Regions from separate parts of the Komagataeibacter ossonobensis genome, predicted to be linked through region 2. Evidence: predicted binding sites of a transcription regulator. Region 2 holds the regulator's gene; the other holds the start of a gene.

Region 1 (9,995 bases), on a different contig from region 2:
CGGTACTGGGGCTGACCCTGCTGCTGGTTGGAGCGGACGTCCTGCAATCTTTTTCCCGCAATATTTTCTATACTGCCCTGCAACAGCGCGACGTCACATCGTTCCTCCGGGGATTGTTCTGGTTCGTCCGGACACCGTCCATGATCATTCCCGGTTTCTTCATCATCACCCTGCCATCGCTGCTGATCTCGGTCTACGCCACCTACCTCCAGCAGCTCCTGCAACTCCGCTGGCGGCGCTGGATGACACACCGCATGCTCGCCCAGTGGCTCGATCAGAACCTCGCCTTCCGCATTGCCGTGACACGGGCTCACTTAAAAGAGACCAGCGACAATCCCGATCAGCGCATACAGGAGGATATCGACGGATTTGTACGTGATACACTCTCACAGTTTCTCGATATTGTGTCGCGCACGATTACCTTCGTCAGCTATGTCGGACTTCTCTGGGCTCTCTCCGGATCCATCACCGTGCTCGGGGTTCGTATCCCCGGCTATTTCCTGTGGATAGCCCTGCTTTATTCTGCTTTTGCGTCAATTGTCACACATCTGACAGGTCGACGGCTGATCCCGTTACGCATTACCCAGCAAAAGGCGGAAGCAGATTTCCGGTATGGGCTTGTGCATGTCCGGGATCATGCGGACAGTATCGCCCTGAGCGGCGGGGGAGACCGCGAAAAGCATCTTCTGCTGGGAAAATTCTCGTCCGTATATGACAATTTTCTTGGCATTATGACCAGGACGAAATGGCTTGGCTTTCTGACAGACGGGTTGGGCACGTTGTCCGGAAATTTTGCCCTCCTCGTCGGATCAATCCGCTATTTCGCAGGAAAGATCACCTTTGGGACCCTGATGCAGTTGGTTCAGGCATTCTCACGCGTCGAGGAAGCGCTGGGCTGGATATGGTCTGCTTACCCGGCCATTACCGAATGGCGAGCCAATGTTTCCCGTCTGGCAAGCTTCCAGAGAACGATGGATTTCATCGCCGTCAGCGACCATGATTCCTTGCGTGAAAAATCAGCTTCAAATTCTGATATTGTTACAGAGAATCTGACTGTACTTCGTCCGGATGGTTCAGTTCTGCTTTCAAACGTCAACATCACGCTGCCTCAGGGGCAGGATATTGTTCTGACCGGCGCATCTGGCGTTGGTAAATCCACCTTTCTACGCGCCCTTGCCGGAATCTGGCCATTTACCAGCGGTCAGATCCACGTGCCTGAGGCACGGGTAATGTTCCTGTCGCAGCGTCCGTATCTGCCACTGGGGACACTGCGCGAGGCACTCTGTTATCCCGTTGCCCCAGAAGCAGTTCCCGATGAGCGTGTTTGTCGGATCCTTGATCTGGTAGGCCTGTCATTCCTTGCTGATGAACGCGATACGGAAGCAAGGTGGACAGAACGCCTTTCGCCCGGCGAGCAGCAGCGTCTGATGTTTGGACGCATTCTGATAAATAGGCCTGAATGGATATTCCTCGATGAAACCACGTCAAATCTTGACCAGGAGGGAGAGATCCGTCTTTACGATCTTCTGCGCGAGCATATCCCGAATCTGACGATCGTTTCCATAACGCATCGTCAGGCACTCCAGGATCAACACGCCGTACAGATTGACATTGGATGCCATTCGCCCGGGCCGCGCGTGTGACAGCAGACCTCCAGACAGGGTGAAAGCTTCCGGTATCTCTCATGGATACCAGCAAACAATGATTGGTATTACATGACGCAGGGTGCCACCCATAGTAATGTGTTATCGTCCGAATGACGAACTGTAAGCGGAGAAATACGTTATGGATGAACAGATCCGAAAAACCGTCCTGAGAATGATCCCCTATGGGCTCTACGTACTGACAGGAGGAAGTCAGGACAGCACGATAGCATCGGCGACTATCAATTGGGTAACGCAGACCAGCTTCGTTCCTCCTCTGCTTGCCCTGGGCATCAAGACCGATTCCGCCATTTACGCAGAGGCAAGCAAAAGTGGCGATCTGGTGCTGAACATTCTCGGCAGAGAGCAGGGAAATCTGGCCTTTGCGTTCTTCAAGCCCGTTCCGTATGCGGATGGCAGACTGGGAGATTACGAGGTCAGGTGGGCCGCCAATGGAGCCCCCATACTCGCATGCGTCCCGGCGGCGGTTGAACTGAAAGTGAGACAGATTGTGGAACTGGGTGATCATCACACCTTTGTTTGCGAGGTTACCGGCGTCTACCTCACAAAAGACATTGCCGGTCGCCCTGATGACGCCATCCTGCACATGAAGGATCTTGGAGAAAAAGTCTTTTACGGAGGATAGACGCCGATCTTTGTCATGAATTGATGTTTTTTCGTCCCTTTGTGATGCATCTTGATCACGGAGAGTCTGAACCAGTCTGCCACCCCGGCAACGCGCATGACAGAACGGGATAAGGTTCCGATTTTACCATGTCTCTGTATCACAGCACGTGACTCTCCAGGATGACCCAACGGTTCTCAACGGGGCTGCGGGCATCAAGGCCTGATTTCGGGCAGGCGAGCGGCGCATCACGTCGTGTCGCCTGACCCAGCGTTGTATTCCTGCCGACTGTGCCATGTCGGTTTATGAATGACGTCTGATACCAGCCGTTGTTTGCCAGAACCCGTGAAAATCAGAGTATCTACCGGTTGTCCCCGTTTGCAAAATTTGCTGTAGATCGCGGCAATGAACGACTGCCATTACGTGAACTCCGGCCTTCAACCCATCTCGAAAATATCTACGGCGCCATGTTTTGTTATTTCTGAACCAGCCAGGACTGCCGTTCAACCAGTCGCCGTAATTGACATCAGACTCGTTCTTCCTGGTTATGTCCGTTTTACCTGTGAAAGTATTCAACACTTTGACAGTAAGCTCAAACCAGCCCGTAGCGTTCCAGAAGATCGTCAATCTCGGTCCCCTGTGTCAGGTGCCGGATCAGTCCGGATGCTGGCACCTTCTCTCCGTCCCGCAGTTCCGCAGCCGCCTGTAACAGCATCCGGACATCGAAAATGCCGCCCGACACTTCCGGCACAGCCCGCCTGACGCTGCACAGGGTATAGACCGCCTCCATCGCCGTGCGGACGGAATATTCCGTGGTGAAAACCGTATCGCGTGGCGTTTCGGCGAACTGCCCGAGAAAGGCGAGATTGACGCTCCCATCCGGCACTACCTTCGGTCGGTCAGCCGGTGCACGCGGCATGAACTGCGCCGTGATGAACGGCATCATGCACGGACGCGTCGTCGCCCCTGTCGCTGCCATGTCGTCGATCTGCTCCACCGGCACGCCCATATGGAACAGCCACTCACGAGTGATTTCCTCCCCCGTGCAGCCCTGCATGGGCTTTTTCACGTAATCGCCAGGCACGTCACTGAACAGACCATAGAGCCAGACCACCATCTGGCCTTCGGGCTGCCCCTTGAAATGAGGCTGACGGCTGACCACCCAGCTCATCAGCCAGGATGAATCCGCGATCGTGACCGGGCCACCCGTGATGATTTTCCCCGAAAACGGATCACGCCCCGTAATCCGCTTTACAAGCTCCGGAATCCGCGCATCCCGGGTCGTAACCGTAGCCGACAGCCAGCGGGATTTTTTCGTATCACCACAGAAAACATCAGGATGCCCGAATGCGGCATCCTGCGCTGCGATAGTGCGCCAGAGCTGCCAGATGCTCCCCTCTCCGATGGTCGTATCAATCGGCGCGGGTGTATGATGGTCGCCCCAGCGTGAATTCTCCACCATGGAACCGTTGGTCACGAACACCAGCTCCGCCGAACCCAGGTCAACACCAGCGGTCGCGCCATTTTCCAGCCAGTCGAGACGGGTCGCAACTTTCGTTCTGCCCGACACATCAACGGCAACATTCGTCACCGTCACACCATGACGGAACACGACGCCCTGATCGGCAAGCCATGTGGCCAGTGGTCTGCTCAGGGATTCCTGCTGGTTATATCTGGTGAATTTCAGCGCATGCAGATCCTTCAGTCCGAGGATCTGATGCACGAACCGTGCGAGATAGCGCTTCATCTCAATGGCGCTGTGCCAGGTCTCGAACGCGAACATCGACCGCCAGAACAGCCAGAAGTTCGACGCCATGAAATCGCCGGACAACACATCCGCGATCGTCTTTCCCGCCAGTTCGTCCTCATCGGTCAGAATGAGGGTAATGATCTCGCGCCGCGCCTTTCCCGTGAGCGTCAGCCTGTCACGATCGGCGAGGGGCTGTCCCCGATTGCACATGGCGCGGACCGGACTTGTAGACGGATCGGCCTGATTGACCTGCCAGACTTCATCCAGCACTGATGCATCGGGAATTTCCAGAGACGGAATGGAACGATACAGATCCCACAGACACTGGAACTGCTCTTCCATCTCCCGACCGCCACGGATCAGCCAGCCGGTCTCCGCATTCCCCGCCCCATCCAGCGCACCACCATCGCTGTCCGATGCCTCAAGAATGGTGATGGCTGAAGGCGTCATGCCCGTATCTCGGATGAGGAACGCCGCCGCCGCCATGCCCGCCAGCCCGCCGCCCACGATCCACGCTGACCGTCCTTCCATACCCTGCGGGGCTGGAGGGTGAACGAAAGCCTCGTAATTGCTGTGAGCGTATCTCATGGCGCATGTCCTTTTCTGAAAAGGGCCGATGGCGGGAAACCCTTCCAGCCATACAACACCTGCTAAGCCGATCTGTCGTTGCGATGTATCAAACGCCCCGAACAGGACAGGATGATCCCCTTTCTCAGTCAGCCAGAGCCGGCGCCTGCACCCGATACAGAACTCCATCGGGCAGCGGACGCTGAAGCGCCAGAGCCTCTGCTATCGGTGCCGTCATCCAGCGCTCCAGCTCATCCGGTTGCGTCAGGATCACAGGCATGGCTTTCGGATGGATCGCGCCCACCTCCAGATTGGCGTCCGTGGTCAGAAAACCGAACAGATCATCCGTCGTCTCTCCGTCCGCCAGCTTGCGCACGGACGTCCATCGACACCAAATCCCGGCAAAGAAGACCAGCGGTTCTCCATCATTCCGCGCAAACCACACCGGTCGTGATGTCCCGTCGGGCAGACGCTCCGGTTCGGAGAACGCCGTCAATGGCACCAGACAACGATGTTGCACGCCCTCCCAGCGTTTCCACCATGTCGAGGACGGATTGCGGATGTTGGTTACACCCCGGTCGACCCTGTGTCCCTTGAGATAGCCAGGAGGTGTCGGCATGCCCCAGCGTGCCATGACCAGTTCGCGACCGTTTCCGCCGTTCCGCACGATCGGGGCCATTGTATTCGGGTATATCTCCGTCAAAGGCTGGAGATTGCCCGTCAGATCATCGAGAACCTTTGCAATCTCCCGGATCGCTTTCTGGTTCGATGTCATGGCGTAGAGATTGCACATCAGGAATGCTTCTCCCCGTAAGCCGGAACCGACGCCGGTTCCTGTTCCGCCACAGGCTCATGCGACAGTGCACCCGGCAGGGCCAGACAGGCCAGAAGCCCCGCCAGCGCCAGAAGAAAGAGAGCAGACCACCAGCCATACAGAAAGGCGCCGGCCACGCCGCCCAGCGTGAAGGACAGCACGATGGCGGCATGCAGCCCCAGACACTCGCGCGTACCGGTCCGCCGGGCTGGGTCAACCGGATGAAAAAAGCTCTCCAACCAGTCCGCCAGTTCCAGCCCCACATCGGTGAGCATTCCCGTCATATGGGTGGTGCGGACACGCGCCCCGGAAATGCGTGTGACCGTGGCGTTCTGAAGCCCCATGAGGAAACTCAACCCAAAGGCCAGCACCGGATCCCGTGGCTGGGCCGAAAACAGAAGATCCACGCCCCCCAGAAACCCGAGCAGGCAGGCTTCCAGCAGGATGCTCCGTGCGTAGATTGAGGGCAGGTTGTGGCGACGGCCCGCATTGACCAGAAGCGCCGACAGCACGGCTCCTGCGACAAAGGCCAATATCAGACCGCAGCAGGACAGGACCAGTTCCAGATGGCCTTCATGCAGGCCACTCGCCAGTGCTGAGACATTGCCGGTCATATTGGCCGAATAATAGCCCACGGCCAGAAACCCGGTGGCGTTCACGGCACCGGCGATAGCCGCCAGCGAGCAGCCCAGACGCCTGTCGATGCTGGCGTTGCGCTCCGCTCCCTCGTGAACAAGCACCTGTGCCTCCCATCGTGACTGACCGCATGAGGGAGACTCCGTGTTTGTCGGTTTCCCCGGACAACGATCTTTTTTATGGGCGGGATGGTAACAGCCCGCCCTCTTCCGACAAAGCGTCCTGTTTTCAATTTCTTAGGACGATATCTTCCCGGATTGCGAATTGCCACAGATGTGGCGCGATACGCTCCTCCGAAAGATGAATGTTGACTCCCCACGCCATTAAAGAACAAATCAGGAACATATAATCAGGAAACCCACCAGGACGAATGGATACTGAGTCGTGACATGACTGCCGAACCCCAGAAAAAATCCGGTCTGGAGACGCTGCGGGCCGCGATCAGCCGTCTCGAAGGGCATAGCGACCGACGCCGCAAGGTACTGCCCTTTGGCGTGCGCGAGATCGATGCGCGTCTGCCCGGTGGCGGGCTGGCTCTGGGCGCCCTCCATGAAGTGGCGGGAGGGGGGAATGACGCCCTGCATAGTGCCGCGGCCGGACAGTTCTGCGCCGGGATCGCGGCCCGCACGCGTGGCAAGGTGCTGTGGATCGTCACCCGCCAGGATGTGTTCGCCCCTTCCCTAAAACAGGTGGGTCTTTCCGCCCGGCGAACCATCTATGTCGAGGCACGCTCGGACGTCGATGTGCTTGCCTGTTTCGAGGAAGGACTGCGGCATGGCGGCCTTGGGGCTGTGGTCGCCGAGGTGGCGCGTCTGTCCATGACGGCCTCACGCCGCCTGCAACTGGCGGCCGAGACGTCCGGCTCTCTTGGCATCGCCATCCGGCGCTGGCGGCGACAGACGGATGCGGCGGATTTTGGTCAGCCGACTGCCAGTGTGACCCGCTGGCGGGTCTCCGTCCTGCCGTCTGTGTCGTTGCCGGTGCCCGGTGTGGGAAGACCGCGCTGGTTGCTGGAACTCATCCGTGCCCGTGCGGGCGAATGTGCCGATTTTGAAGTGGAGGCCTGTGATGGCAAGGGTCGTCTCTCTTTACCTGCCACTCTGGCCGACCGACCGGATCAGGAAACGACTTGGACCAGACGCGCCCGCGCCTGAAACGCCGCTGGCCCTTGTCGGACGGGAAGGACGACGCCGGGTTCTACTGTCTGTTGATCTGGCCGCCCGCAAGCTGGGGCTGCGCCCCGGCACGCCGGTGGCCAAGGCCCAGGCGCTCTATCCCGATCTGGTGCTGATGGACGCCGATCCCGAAGGCGACCGGCTGGGGCTGGAAAAACTCGCCCTGTGGTTCCAGCACAGGGTCGCGCCCATTGTGGCGGTCGATGCCCCGGACGGGCTGGTACTGGACACGACCGGGGCGGATCACCTGCATGGTGGCGAACTTCCCATGCTCAAGGACATGGTTCACCGCATGGCGGGAGCCGGTTTCCGGGCAACGGCCGTGGTGGCGGACACCTGGGGCGCTGCGCACGCCATCGCCCGCTATGGTAGGGTGCCGATTGCCGTTGTGCCGCCGGGTAACACCGCTTCTGTATTGGCCGATCTTCCGGTTGAAGCGCTGCGCCTGCCGGACCCGATCATCGACGGACTGGCCACGCTGGGCGTATCCCGCATCGGACCACTTGCCGCCATGCCCCGCGCCCCTCTGGCGCTGCGGTTCGGGCCGGATGTAGCTCGCAGGCTGGATCAGGCTTTCGGGCGTATTGGTGAAGCCATCGTGCCAGTCCGCCCGGTCGATCCGGTCGAGGTCAGCCGGAATTTCGCCGAGCCCATCGGCGCGGCGGAGACCATTGCCCGTTATATCGGCAGGCTGGTGCCGCTGCTCTGCCAGGGGCTGGACGAGCGTGGACAGGGCGTGCGGCGTCTCGACCTGCTGCTGCATCGCGTGGACAGCCGCACCGAGGCGATCCGCGTGGCGACGGCCATGCCGGTGCGGGACGTCAAACGCCTGACCCGACTGCTGTGCGAGAAGATCGAAACCATCGATCCAGGGTTCGGCATTGAGCGCATGGTGCTGATTGCCTCGCTGGCCGAACCGATGGACCGGCGTCAGACCGTGTCCTCCCTGATCGCCGAGGAAGAAGCCGATGTGTCCGACCTGATCGACACGCTGGCCAACCGTGTCGGCATGCAGGCGCTCTATCGCTTTGCCCCGGTGGAAAGCGACCTGCCCGAACGCTCCTTCTGCCGTGTGCCTGCGCTGGCGCCCGAGGAGACGAAGGACTGGCCGGAGCACTGGCCACGGCCCACACGCCTGCTGGCGCGACCCGAGCCGGTGCAGGCCATGGCGGAACTGCCGGACCAGCCGCCGCTGTTCTTCATCTGGCGCGGCGTGCGGCGGAAGGTGAAATGCGCCGACGGGCCGGAGCGTGTTTTTGGCGAATGGTGGAAGAATGACGCGGAACTGACCATCGCCCGCGATTACTTCCGGATAGAGGATACCAGCGGCGAGCGTTTCTGGCTCTACCGGGCGGGTGATGGCGAGCATGGCGAGACCGGCTCGCAGGGCTGGTTCCTGCATGGGATCTTCGGGTGAGCATCTCGGTACCACGCTACGCCGAACTGCAGGTCACGACCTATTTCTCGTTCCTGCGTGGAGCCTCCTCGCCGATCGAACTGTTCGAACAGGCCAGGGCGCTGGGTATCGAAGCGCTCGGGATCTGCGACCGGAATTCCCTGGCAGGAATGGTGCAGGCGCATGGAGCGGCAAAGCAGGTCGGGCTCCGGCTTGTCGTGGGCTGTCGCCTCGACCTGGCCGATTTCCCGCCGGTATTGGTCTACCCTACGGACCGGGCCGCCTATGGTAGGCTGTGTCGTCTGCTCACCGTTGGCAAGGCACGGGCCGGAAAGGGAAAGTGTCATCTTCTCTGGGATGACTTGATCGCCTGGGGCGAAGGCCAGACCGTCGTCATGATCCCGGACACGGCAGACGATGCCTGCGCCCTGCACCTGCGCAAGCTAAAAAACGCCTTTGCTGACCGCGCCTATATGGCGCTGACACTGCTGCGCCGCCCCAATGACCAGATGCGGTTGTATGAGCTGGCGAACCTTGCCCATCAGGCCCGTGTCCCAACCGTTGTAACCAACGACGCACTGTTCCACACCCATGACCGTCGCATCCTGCAGGATGTCGTCACCTGCATCCGCCACAACACCACCATCGACGAGGCGGGGTTTGTCCGCGAACGTCATGCCGATCGCTATCTCAAACCGCCACAGGAAATGGCCCGGCTGTTCAGCCGTTACACGGAAGCGGTGGCTCGCACCATGGACATCGTGGAGCGCTGCCGCTTCTCGCTCGATGATCTGGCCTACCAGTATCCTGATGAAGTCTCCGTACCTGGCCAGACACCCCAGCAGGCGCTGGAGGCGCTGACTTGGGAGGGCGCCCGTTCCGTCTATCCGGATGGCGTACCGGATGACGTGGCGGAAACGCTCCGCCATGAACTCGGACTGATCGGGCGGATGAACTACGCACCGTATTTCCTGACCGTGAACAGCATCGTCCGCTATGCCCGCTCCCAGGACATTCTCTGCCAAGGCCGTGGCTCGGCTGCCAATTCTGCCGTTTGCTACGTGCTCGGCATTACTGCCATCGATCCGGCCCGCAACTCGTTGCTGTTCGAACGCTTCGTCTCCGAGGAGCGGGGCGAGCCACCGGATATCGACGTGGATTTCGAGCATGCGCGACGTGAACAGGTCATCCAGTGGGTCTATGAGCATTACGGGCGTGACCGGGCGGCACTGACGGCGGTGGTGATCCGTTATCGCGCCAAGGGAGCACTCCGGGACGTTGGCAAGGTGATGGGCCTCCCCGAAGACCTGATCCGCACGCTGTCAGGTCAGATCTGGGGCTGGGGGCGCAAACTGGATGATGAGGCCCTGAATGAGACGGGTATTGACC
Region 2 (9,995 bases):
TCCAAGGTCATCCTGCGCAGCTACCTGCTGGGTGGCGGGTTTGGCCGTCGGCTGAACGGGGATTACATGATTCCGGCTGCCCTTGCGTCCAAGGCACTGGGTGGCAAGCCGGTCAAGCTGATCCTGACGCGGTCAGACGACATGCAGTTCGATTCCTTCCGCTCGCCTTCGGTCCAGCGTGTCCGCATGGCGTTTGACGCCAGCGACAAGATCACCTCCATGGATTACCAGGCTGCTGCTGGCTGGCCCACGGGCGTGATGGCCGAAGCGTTCATGGAAAAGGGCGTGGATGGCAAGCCGTATGACCAGTTCGCCATCGCGGGTGGCGATCACTGGTATGAAGTCGGTGCCTTCCGGGTGCGTGCGCTGCGTAATGACCTGGCGGAAAAGACATTCCGTCCCGGCTGGCTGCGTTCGGTCAGCCCCGGCTGGACCAGCTGGGGGATCGAATGTTTCCTTGATGAAGTCGCGCACCGCCAGAAAAAGGATCCGGCGCAGTTCCGCCTTGAACTGCTGACCGCGCAGGGCCGCAACAAGGGACAGGCACCCGATTCTGTTGGTGGCGCGCTGCGTCAGGCCGCTGTCGTGCGCAGGCTTATGGAAAAGGTGAACTGGGGCAAGACCAGCCTGCCCAAGGACACCGCGATGGGCCTGGCCACCACGGCAGGACAGGAACGCGGCATGCCGACATGGATTGGCTGCGTGGCGCAGGTGCATGTGGATCGCAGCACGGGTGTGGTGACATGCCAGAAGCTGACGATTGTGGTCGATGCGGGTACCGTGGTCGACCCCGATGGCGCGAAGGCCCAGACCGAGGGCGCTGCGCTGTGGGGCCTGAGCATGGTCCTGTTCGAGAACACGGAAATCGTCAACGGCATGCCGGTTGACCGTAACCTGAACACCTATACGCCGCTGCGTATTGCCGACACGCCGGAAATGGACATCGAGTTCCTGCCCAGCACCGAAAAGCCGATGGGCTTGGGTGAACCCGGCACGACGGTGGTCGGTCCTGCAATCGGCAATGCCATCTTCAATGCCGTGGGTGTGCGCCTGCGTCATATGCCGGTCCGTCCGGCGGATGTGCTGCGCGGACTGCAGAACAGCTAGGTGGATACAGCCTGAATACGAAAAACCCCGGTATGCGATGCAGGCCGGGGTTTTTTATTGTCTGGATTGGCGAGTATTAAAAATCACTGATAAGGAACAGAAGTTTTCGGGGGCCGCCTTTTTTCAAAAAAGGCGGCGTTCTTTCAAGGCCTTCTAAAAAAATCGTCACCAGAAACGTCTTTATGATCTGCCGGCATATCAATGCGGCCGCATGCCCATGCAGGCCGCGAGTATGGCCAGAAAGCACAGTTCCGCCAGGCATATGACAAACCACTGCAATGTCATGTAACCGCGCGGCATGGCCCCGCGTTGCCACGCCATGCGTTCCACCACGGCGGAGGCGGCAAATCCCACAATCAGGATCAGCAGCCCGATCAGTTCATGAACCGTTGCCGCACACAGCCCCACCCAGCCGATGAAGGCAGGCCCCCCCCCCATGGCAAGACGCAGGTTGGTCAGGCGCTGCGTGCCGCCCGCGGGGATGATGTCGGGCTGTTCCAGCGCCAGCCCCCAGTGGACCGCGCCAAGGAAGGACAGCATCACCGCCCCGTACCCGACAGCAGCCGTCAGCAGGCGCGGCGTATGGTCGGGGGTCAGGAACAGGATCGCGCATGTGCAGCCAACCAGTGGCAGCAGGCTTGCCAGCGCAGTGATGATGGCAAGCAGTGGCAGGCGTTTCACGGCGGGTCTCTCCTATCTTATTATGTTGTGCATAGCCTACTCTGGCATGATGCGCGGCATCTGTTATCGTGTGGGCAGGATATGCATGCGGTCGTATGCCGTATCCCCATAATGTCAAATCTGAGGAAACAGATACCATGAGCGCCATTATCGATATCATCGCCCGCGAAATACTCGACAGTCGTGGCAATCCCACCATCGAGGTGGATGTCGAACTGGCATCCGGCGCAAAAGGTCGGGCTGCGGTTCCTTCAGGCGCGTCCACCGGCGCGCATGAAGCTGTTGAACTGCGTGATGGTGACCCGAAACGCTATGGCGGCAAGGGTGTGCTCAAGGCTGCGGGCCATGTCGAGCATGAAATCCTTGAAGCCCTGCAGGGCGTGGAATCGACCGACCAGGTTGCCATTGACGAGGCGATGATCGACCTCGATGGTACACCCAACAAGTCCCGCCTGGGGGCAAACGCGATTCTGGGCGTGTCGCTGGCGGTGGCCAAGGCTTCGGCCGAGGAACTGCAGACCCCGCTGTACCGCTATGTCGGGGGCGTGTATGCCCGCACCCTGCCCGTGCCGATGATGAACATCATCAACGGTGGCGAACATGCCGACAACCCCATCGACATTCAGGAATTCATGATCCAGCCCGTGGGCGCGCCCACGGTGACGGATGCGATCCGCATGGGGTCGGAAATCTTTGCCCAGTTGAAGAAAAGCCTGTCGGGTGCCGGTTACAACACCAATGTCGGTGACGAAGGTGGATTCGCGCCCGCGCTGAAATCGGCCGATGAGGCATTGGGCTTCATGATGCGCGCGGTCGAGGCGGCAGGATACCGCCCCGGTGACGACGTGACCTTTGCACTGGATTGCGCCGCGACCGAGTTTTACAAGAACGGGCGTTATGAACTGAAGGGCGAGGACAAGAGCCTCGATGCCGCTGGCATGATCGCCTACCTGGCCGATCTTTCCGCCCGCTACCCCATCATCTCCATCGAGGATGGGCTGGCGGAAGATGACTGGGAAGGCTGGGCCGAACTGACTGCCAATCTTGGCCACAAGCTGCAGCTGGTGGGTGATGACCTGTTCGTGACCAATCCCGACCGCCTGCGTCGTGGCATCAAGGCCGGCGTCGCCAATTCCCTGCTGGTCAAGGTCAACCAGATCGGTACGCTGAGCGAGACGCTGGAAGCCGTGCAGATGGCGCAGCATGCCGGTTACACGGCGGTGATGAGCCACCGTTCGGGTGAGACGGAAGACAGCACCATTGCCGATCTGGCGGTGGCGACCAATTGCGGGCAGATCAAGACCGGGTCGCTTTCGCGTTCGGACCGGACGGCGAAATACAACCAGCTGATCCGTATCGAGAACGAACTGGCCACGGCCGCCCGTTATGCCGGGCGCACGATCCTGAAGAACGGGTGACATCCCATGCCGGACGGGGTAATCCCGTCCGGCAACAGGATATGGCGGGGAAAGGGTTACGATGCAGCTGGGCAAGATCATGAAGCGCGTGCTGGGGGCGACCATCCCCCCTGCCCTGTTCATCGGGCTTACGGCCTATTTCGGCTGGAATGTCATGCGGGGTGAACATGGGCTGCACAGCTATGCCGCACAGCTTCACCTGCTGGACGAAGCACGATCCGCCCAGAAAGATGCCGCGGCGGAACAGGAAGTCTGGCTGCGCCGCGTGCGCGGACTGAAGGAAGGGGCGCTGGATACCGACCTGCTGGATGAACGCGCGCGCTCCATGCAGAATCTGGCCCGGCAGGATGAAATCGTCGTTCCCTATGGGGAGCACGACCACCTGTATTGATCGCCCGTCTGGCAGGCACAAAAAAACCCCGGAAAAAATACCGGGGTTTTTTTGTATCCGTTTGCGCGGAAGATTATTTGATCTTCGCTTCGCGGAAGGCCACGTGCTTGCGGGCGACGGGGTCGTATTTGCGCATTTCCATCTTGCCGGTCTGGGCGCGGGCGTTCTTCTTGGTCACGTAGAAGTAGCCGGTGTCCGCCGTGGAGACGAGTTTGATCTGGATGGTGTTGGTCTTGGCCATGATATCCTCAGCACTGCTTTGCCGCTGCTGGAACATTCAGGTACAGCAGTGGTTCAAGTGGGCGGAAAATGCGCATACACAAGGCGCAGGTCAAGCGCTTTGGCCGATATTTCTGATTAAATTCGCACACAATGGGTAAAAAAGGAGCGCAGTGCACGATGTTGAGCGTCTCGGAAGCGCGCGAACGGATTCTGGACGGGGTGTTTCCCCTGCCATCTGAGGTCGTGGCCCTGACCGATGCCTGTGGGCGCGTCAGCGCGGTCCCGGTCATCGCCCGGCTGTCCAATCCCCCGGCTGATGTCTCATCCATGGATGGGTACGCCGTGCGCACGGCCGACCTGTCGGCACAGGGCGCGCGCCTGACCTGCATTGGCGCAGCGCCCGCGGGTCATCCCTTCGCTGGCACGGTGGAATCGGGTGAATGCGTGCGCATATTCACCGGCGCGGTCGTCCCCCCCGGTGCGGACGCCATCGTAATACAGGAAAATGCGCAGGCGGACGGCACATCTGTCACCACGACCACCACCGTGCGCCCCGGCACCTATATCCGGCGCAAGGGCCAGGACTTTGCCGAAGGCCAGGAAATCATCCCCGCAGGGCGCAGGCTGTCGGCGCGTGATATCGGCCTTGCCGCCGCAGCCAATCATGCATGGGTGCAGGTGACGCGCCGCCCGCGCGTGGCCATTGCCGCGACGGGTGATGAACTGCTGCTGCCCGGAAGCGGGATCGGGGCGGGACAGATCGCCAATTCCAACACCCCCATGCTGGCCGCCCTGCTGCGCGCGGCGGGCGCGGACCCGGTCATGCTGCCGGTGTTGCGTGACGACATGGCCGACCTTGCCACGCTGGAGCGCATGGTTGATGGCGTGGATATGCTGGTGACCGCAGGCGGCGCGAGTGTCGGTAACCATGACCTTGTGCGGCGCGGACTGGAACAGGTCGGGCTGAAAACCGATTTCTGGAAAATCGCCATGCGGCCGGGGCGTCCTCTCATGTACGGGCATCTGGGCCGCCTGCCGTTTGTCGGCCTGCCGGGCAATCCGGTGGCGGCGTTTGTCTGTTCGGTCGTGTTCATCCTGCCCGCCCTGCGCCGCATGGCGGGACTGGCGACCCCGATTGTGCCGCCCGAACGGGCGATACTGGGGGCGGACGTGCCCGAAAACGACCGGCGCATGGATCACCTGCGCGCGGAACTTGGTTATGATTCGGATGGGCGGCTGGTGGCGACCCCCTTCGCCATACAGGATTCGGCCATGCTGCACGTGCTGGCGCAAAGCGGTGCCCTGATTCTGCGTGCACCCCATGCCCCTGCGGCAAAGGCGGGGGAACCGTGCGACATGATCCGTATTGATCGCGTTCTGGAATAGGTCTTCACGCCGGTTGACGCGGCATGGGGAACCAATATAGAACACAGGAACAGGTTTTTGGTTTGTTCCATCATATTTCAGTCCGGGTGACACCGGTAACGGCAAAAGGACATGTGGCATGCTTACGAAGAAACAACATGAACTTTTGCTGTTTATCGACAGCCACCTGCGCAGGACGGGTTTTTCCCCGTCCTTTGATGAAATGAAGGACGCGCTGGGCCTGCGCTCCAAATCCGGTATTCACCGCCTGATTTCTGCGCTGGAGGAACGCGGTTTCCTCCATCGCAGGCATCATCGCGCCCGTGCGCTGGAAATCCTGCGCCTGCCTGATATCGAAGTGCCGCCCGCGCCGGCTCCGTCCGATTCACCTGCCCCGGTCCCCGGTCTGCCCGCTCCCGAAATGCTGGTGGTGGATGTACCCTTTGTGGGGCGGATTGCCGCCGGTAACCCCATTGAAGCCATTACACCGGAAACCACCCGCATCGCCGTTCCGGCCGACATGCTGGGCAAAGCCGGTCATTACGCGCTGGAAGTCGCGGGGGATTCGATGCAGGAGGCGGGCATTATGGACGGTGACATGGTCATTATCCGTGAAGGCATGCATGCAACGGACGGACAGATTGTCGTGGCCCTGATCGATGGGATGGAAGTCACGCTGAAGCGTCTGCGGCACGAGGGCAGCGATATCGCGCTGATCCCTGCCAACAGCCGTTATGAAACCCGCGTGCTGCCTGCCGGGCGTGTCAGCGTGCAGGGAACGCTGGCGGGCCTGATCCGGCGTTACTGAAAAGCCCGCCTGCGGACCGTGAAAAGTTTTCGGTGAAGCTTTCCCAAAAAAGCTTCAGGCAGTCCTGTTTTTCCTGAATTGGTCTTCAGGGCGTATCCCGTGCCACCTGCTCCCATGTGGGCAGGCGGGTAGCCAGTTGCGCCACCGCATCCGGCCCCATGGGGGTCATGGTCGGGAATTCAGCCAGTATGCGGACCCGGCCATGGCGTTCGATGGCGCTGCGGCCATGGGGTTCGGGTGGACCGTTCAGGATCACGCCCGCGACATGCAGCCCACGCGCCCGCAATGCCGCAAGGCTGAGCAGCGTATGGTTGATCGTGCCAAGCTGGCTGCGCGCCACCAGCACGACCGGCAGGGCCAGCCGGGCCATGAGGTCGATCATCAGGTAATTTTCGGCAATCGGCACAAACACGCCGCCTGCCCCTTCCACCACCAGCGGCCCCTTGCTGGCCACATGGCGCGGCAGGGTGATCATGGCGGGATCGATACGGGTATGGGCTACATGGGCCGCGTCCTCGGGCGACAGCGATGCCCCGAACGTGGCGGCCGGTGGGTAAAGGCGTGCCGGGTCCAGTCCCGCCAACTGCCGTACGCCCATGCTATCAGATGGCGCGTCATCCGTCCCGCTCTGCAACGGTTTCCAGTAAGCCGCGTCCCATGCCTTTACCAATGTCGCGGATGTCACCGTCTTGCCCACGTCCGTATCCGTGCCGGTAACGAACACGCCGGGCCAGAGCGCGCGGCGGAACAGCCCATAGCCCACCTGATAGGACACGGTAAACGGTCCATCCGTTCCAGCCGCTGCTGTCATTACACGGCGCAACTGACCGCCCGTGGCGGGCGCGTGGTCCGTATGCGTGGCCCCGATGGCGCGCAGTTCCCGCACGAAGGCCAGTGGGGTGGCCGGTGTATCGACAACCTCGGTATCGTGCCACATTCCCGCGCCACCGGCAGGCCATTCGGCCTGTAGCTGTTCGATGGCAGGATAATCCGGCACGGGACACACAACCCCGGCCTGCGCATATGCGTCCCGCCATTGCCGGAAACTGCCCACGCACAGCGTGGAAAGCGCCATCTGTCCGCCCGGTGCCAGCAGGTCGCCCAGCATGCGCAGCGTCCGTGGCCGGTGGGGAAACCACTGCATGGCCATGCTGGAACAGATCAGGTCAAACGGGCCTTCCACGTCCGGGGCTTCGGCATCCATGCAGTGCAGCGACAGCCTGTCATCATCGGCCATTTGCCGTCCCGTGCGGTCCAGCATGGTGGGGGCGATGTCGGTGGCGGTGATATGGGCTGCCGGAAACAGCCGACGCAGTTCACGGGTCAGGAAGCCTGTGCCGCAGCCGATCTCCAGAATACGGGCGGGCGTGCCGCCGGGGGCATGATGGGTGGCAATGCGGTGTGCCAGTTCGCGCGCCGCAATGCGTTGGACGCGGGCGGCCTGTTCATATCCCTGTGCCGCGTCAAAACGGGCGGCGATGCGGTCCTTGCGGGTCATGGTGCGGTTATCCGTCCGGTCATGGCCATAATGGCGTGGGCGCAGGTTGCGGTATGGGTCAGCGGCAGAAGGTGCCCCCCGTCGATCCATTGGGTTTCCATGCCGCCGCCAGGGGGAAAGCTGGCACGGGTCAGCGCGGGCGGCGCAATGGCGTCGTCCGTCCCGGCAATGACATGGACCGGGCATGTGACCCGTTGCAGGTCGGTCCTGCAATCCATGTCCATCAGGGCCATCAGTCCCTGCTCCAGCCGGGCGCGTTCGATATGGGATGGTAGCGGGGTATCAATGCCGGCACGCAGGCGAAAGCTGTGCAGCAGCCCTTCGGGTTCCCGTATCAGGCCGGTATGCATGCGTTCAATCACGCGGCGGGGAATGCCATGGGGAAAGTCGGCAGTCGTCCCGAACCGGCTGAAACCGTTTATCAGTACCAGTCCCCGGCACAGGGGACCATGGTGGCGCAGCAGCCACAGCGCACCCAGTGAATGTCCCACCCCGATATAGGGTACCTGTGGCAGCGCCAGCGTGGATTGCGGGGTGAAGAAGCCGAAATCGGTGCACGTCGTGCGCGCCGGACCAAGGGCAGTACGGGTTGCATCCCAGAATGTCGGGTCAAAGGCCCAGCCATGCACCAGCGCAATCGGGAGGGAGGCGGCATCCATGGTCATGCACGCTCCCGGGCGGCAAGGGTTATGGCGCGGGCCAGCTGGTCAACCATGCTGTCGGTATGGGCGGCACTCAGCGCCAGCCTTATGCGGCTGCCATTTGGGGGCACGGTGGGGGGACGGATGGCGGTGGCAAGGATGCCGTGGGCCTCCAGCCGGGCTGCGAATGCCAGTGCGTCTGTGGCCTCCCCTAGCAGGATGGGTATGATCTGGGTGGCGGACGGTCCTGATGACAGGCCGCAGTCTTGGATCACGCTGCGGATATGGTCGGCATTGCGGGCCAGTCGCGCCCGCGCTTCGTCCAGCGTGGGCACCAGTTCCAGCGCCGCATCCATCGCCCCCAGTACCGCAGGCGGTGGCGCGGTGGTGAATACGAATCCCGAACAGGCGTTCATCAGCCACTCACACAGGACCCGAGACCCGGCCACATAGGCCCCGAAACCGCCCAGCGCCTTGCTGAACGTCCCCATGACCAGATCAATTTCATGTCCCGCGCACAGTCCGCGTCCCTGCGGGCCAAGCACGCCGGTGGCGTGGGCTTCATCAACATAGGTAAAGGCGCCATGCCGCCGGGCAAGTGCGCCCAGCTGCGCAATATCGGTACGGTCGCCATCCATGCTGAACACGCTTTCGGTCACGATCACCCGCATGGCGCGCGTGTCAGCCGCGTGGCGTTCAAGCAGGCTGTCCAGATGCCCAAGGTCATTATGGCGGAAACGGATCTGCCGCACCCCGGCCGCCATGCAGCCCTGATGCAGACTGGCATGGTTCAGCCGGTCGGTGAAAACCAGCGGTGGCTCGCCCTGCCCTGCCGCCAGCCGCAGCAGGGCAGCAAGGACGGAGGCATTGGCCTGCCACCCGCTGGCCAGGATCACGGCCGCCTCGCTTCCCTTGAATGCAGCCAGTCGTGCCTCGACCTGCATGTGGCGCGGGCTGGTCCCGGTCACAAGGCGCGATGCCCCCGACCCGGTTCCGTCCTGCTGCAGCCATTCGGCGGCGCGGGCACGCAGCACGGGATGGTGGGACAGGCCCAGATAGTCATTGGATGAGAAATTGACCAGTTCGCGCCCGTCACGGATAACAGTGGCCGCCCCCACATGCTGCACGGGGCGCAGCACGCGACGGGTGTGCGTATCCGCCATATGGTCGAGCGCGGTCTGGAAAATTGGATCAAAACGGGCCATGAAGCGCATTCTCCTGCCGGAGCGCGCAGCCCCGGTCAATCCCGCCCACGTAATATCATGGAGTAGCCACATGCAGGGACCCCGATGGCTGGAACGCGGCATGAAGCATGTCTGGCTGCCCTATACCCAGATGCAGACCACCCTGCCCCCCCTTCCCGCCGTTAGCACGCATGGACGCACCATCACGCTGGCGGACGGGTCGGAACTGATTGATGGCATCGCGTCATGGTGGACAGCGTGCCATGGCTACAACCATCCCCATATTCGTGCCGCCGTCAGCGCACAGCTTGAATGCATGCCGCATGTCATGTTCGGCGGCCTGGTCAATGAACCTGCGCTGACACTGGCCAGCCGTCTGGCTGCCCTGCTGCCGGGGGATCTGGAACGGGTTTTCTTTACCGATTCCGGTTCCGTCGCGGTCGAGGTCGCGATGAAAATGGCCATCCAGTACTGGCTGAACCGTGGCCGGACGGGCCGGACACGGTTGCTGGCCTTCCGTGGTGGCTATCATGGCGACACGATGGCTACCATGGCCGTCTGTGACCCCGAAGAAGGCATGCATTCCCTGTATCAGGGCGCGCTGCCCGAACATTTCATTGCCGACCTGCCAGTGGATGCGGACAGCGTGCGGGCGTTGGATGAACTGCTGGCGCAATCAG

The links. Region 2 encodes LexA, which represses DNA repair genes until DNA is damaged. Its sites were predicted from a motif close to TGTTCTANNTANGTTC; they were not measured.
Region 1: the regulator LexA is predicted to act here: its motif matches at 6,364-6,379, upstream of AC1RQ9_RS16120 (ImuA family protein).

What each region holds. Positions count from the first base shown of each region.
Region 1 is NZ_JBXAYQ010000045.1:1,977-11,971, reverse strand. Features, by position in the region: gene AC1RQ9_RS16145 (ABC transporter ATP-binding protein/permease) at 1-1,643, shown strand, start outside; gene AC1RQ9_RS16140 (flavin reductase family protein) at 1,786-2,289, shown strand; gene AC1RQ9_RS16135 (oleate hydratase) at 2,861-4,606, opposite strand; gene AC1RQ9_RS16130 (SOS response-associated peptidase) at 4,731-5,378, opposite strand; gene AC1RQ9_RS16125 (YoaK family protein) at 5,378-6,139, opposite strand; gene AC1RQ9_RS16120 (ImuA family protein) at 6,425-7,189, shown strand; gene AC1RQ9_RS16115 (Y-family DNA polymerase) at 7,104-8,627, shown strand; gene AC1RQ9_RS16110 (error-prone DNA polymerase) at 8,624-9,995, shown strand, end outside.
Region 2 is NZ_JBXAYQ010000012.1:25,763-35,757, reverse strand. Features, by position in the region: gene AC1RQ9_RS09085 (xanthine dehydrogenase family protein molybdopterin-binding subunit) at 1-1,107, shown strand, start outside; gene AC1RQ9_RS09080 (DUF3429 domain-containing protein) at 1,306-1,788, opposite strand; gene eno (phosphopyruvate hydratase) at 1,926-3,206, shown strand; gene AC1RQ9_RS09070 (FtsB family cell division protein) at 3,268-3,597, shown strand; gene rpmG (50S ribosomal protein L33) at 3,671-3,838, opposite strand; gene AC1RQ9_RS09060 (molybdopterin molybdotransferase MoeA) at 3,997-5,205, shown strand; gene lexA (transcriptional repressor LexA) at 5,324-5,992, shown strand; gene bioD (dethiobiotin synthase) at 6,078-7,490, opposite strand; gene AC1RQ9_RS09045 (alpha/beta fold hydrolase) at 7,487-8,155, opposite strand; gene AC1RQ9_RS09040 (aminotransferase class I/II-fold pyridoxal phosphate-dependent enzyme) at 8,152-9,345, opposite strand; gene AC1RQ9_RS09035 (adenosylmethionine--8-amino-7-oxononanoate transaminase) at 9,407-9,995, shown strand, end outside.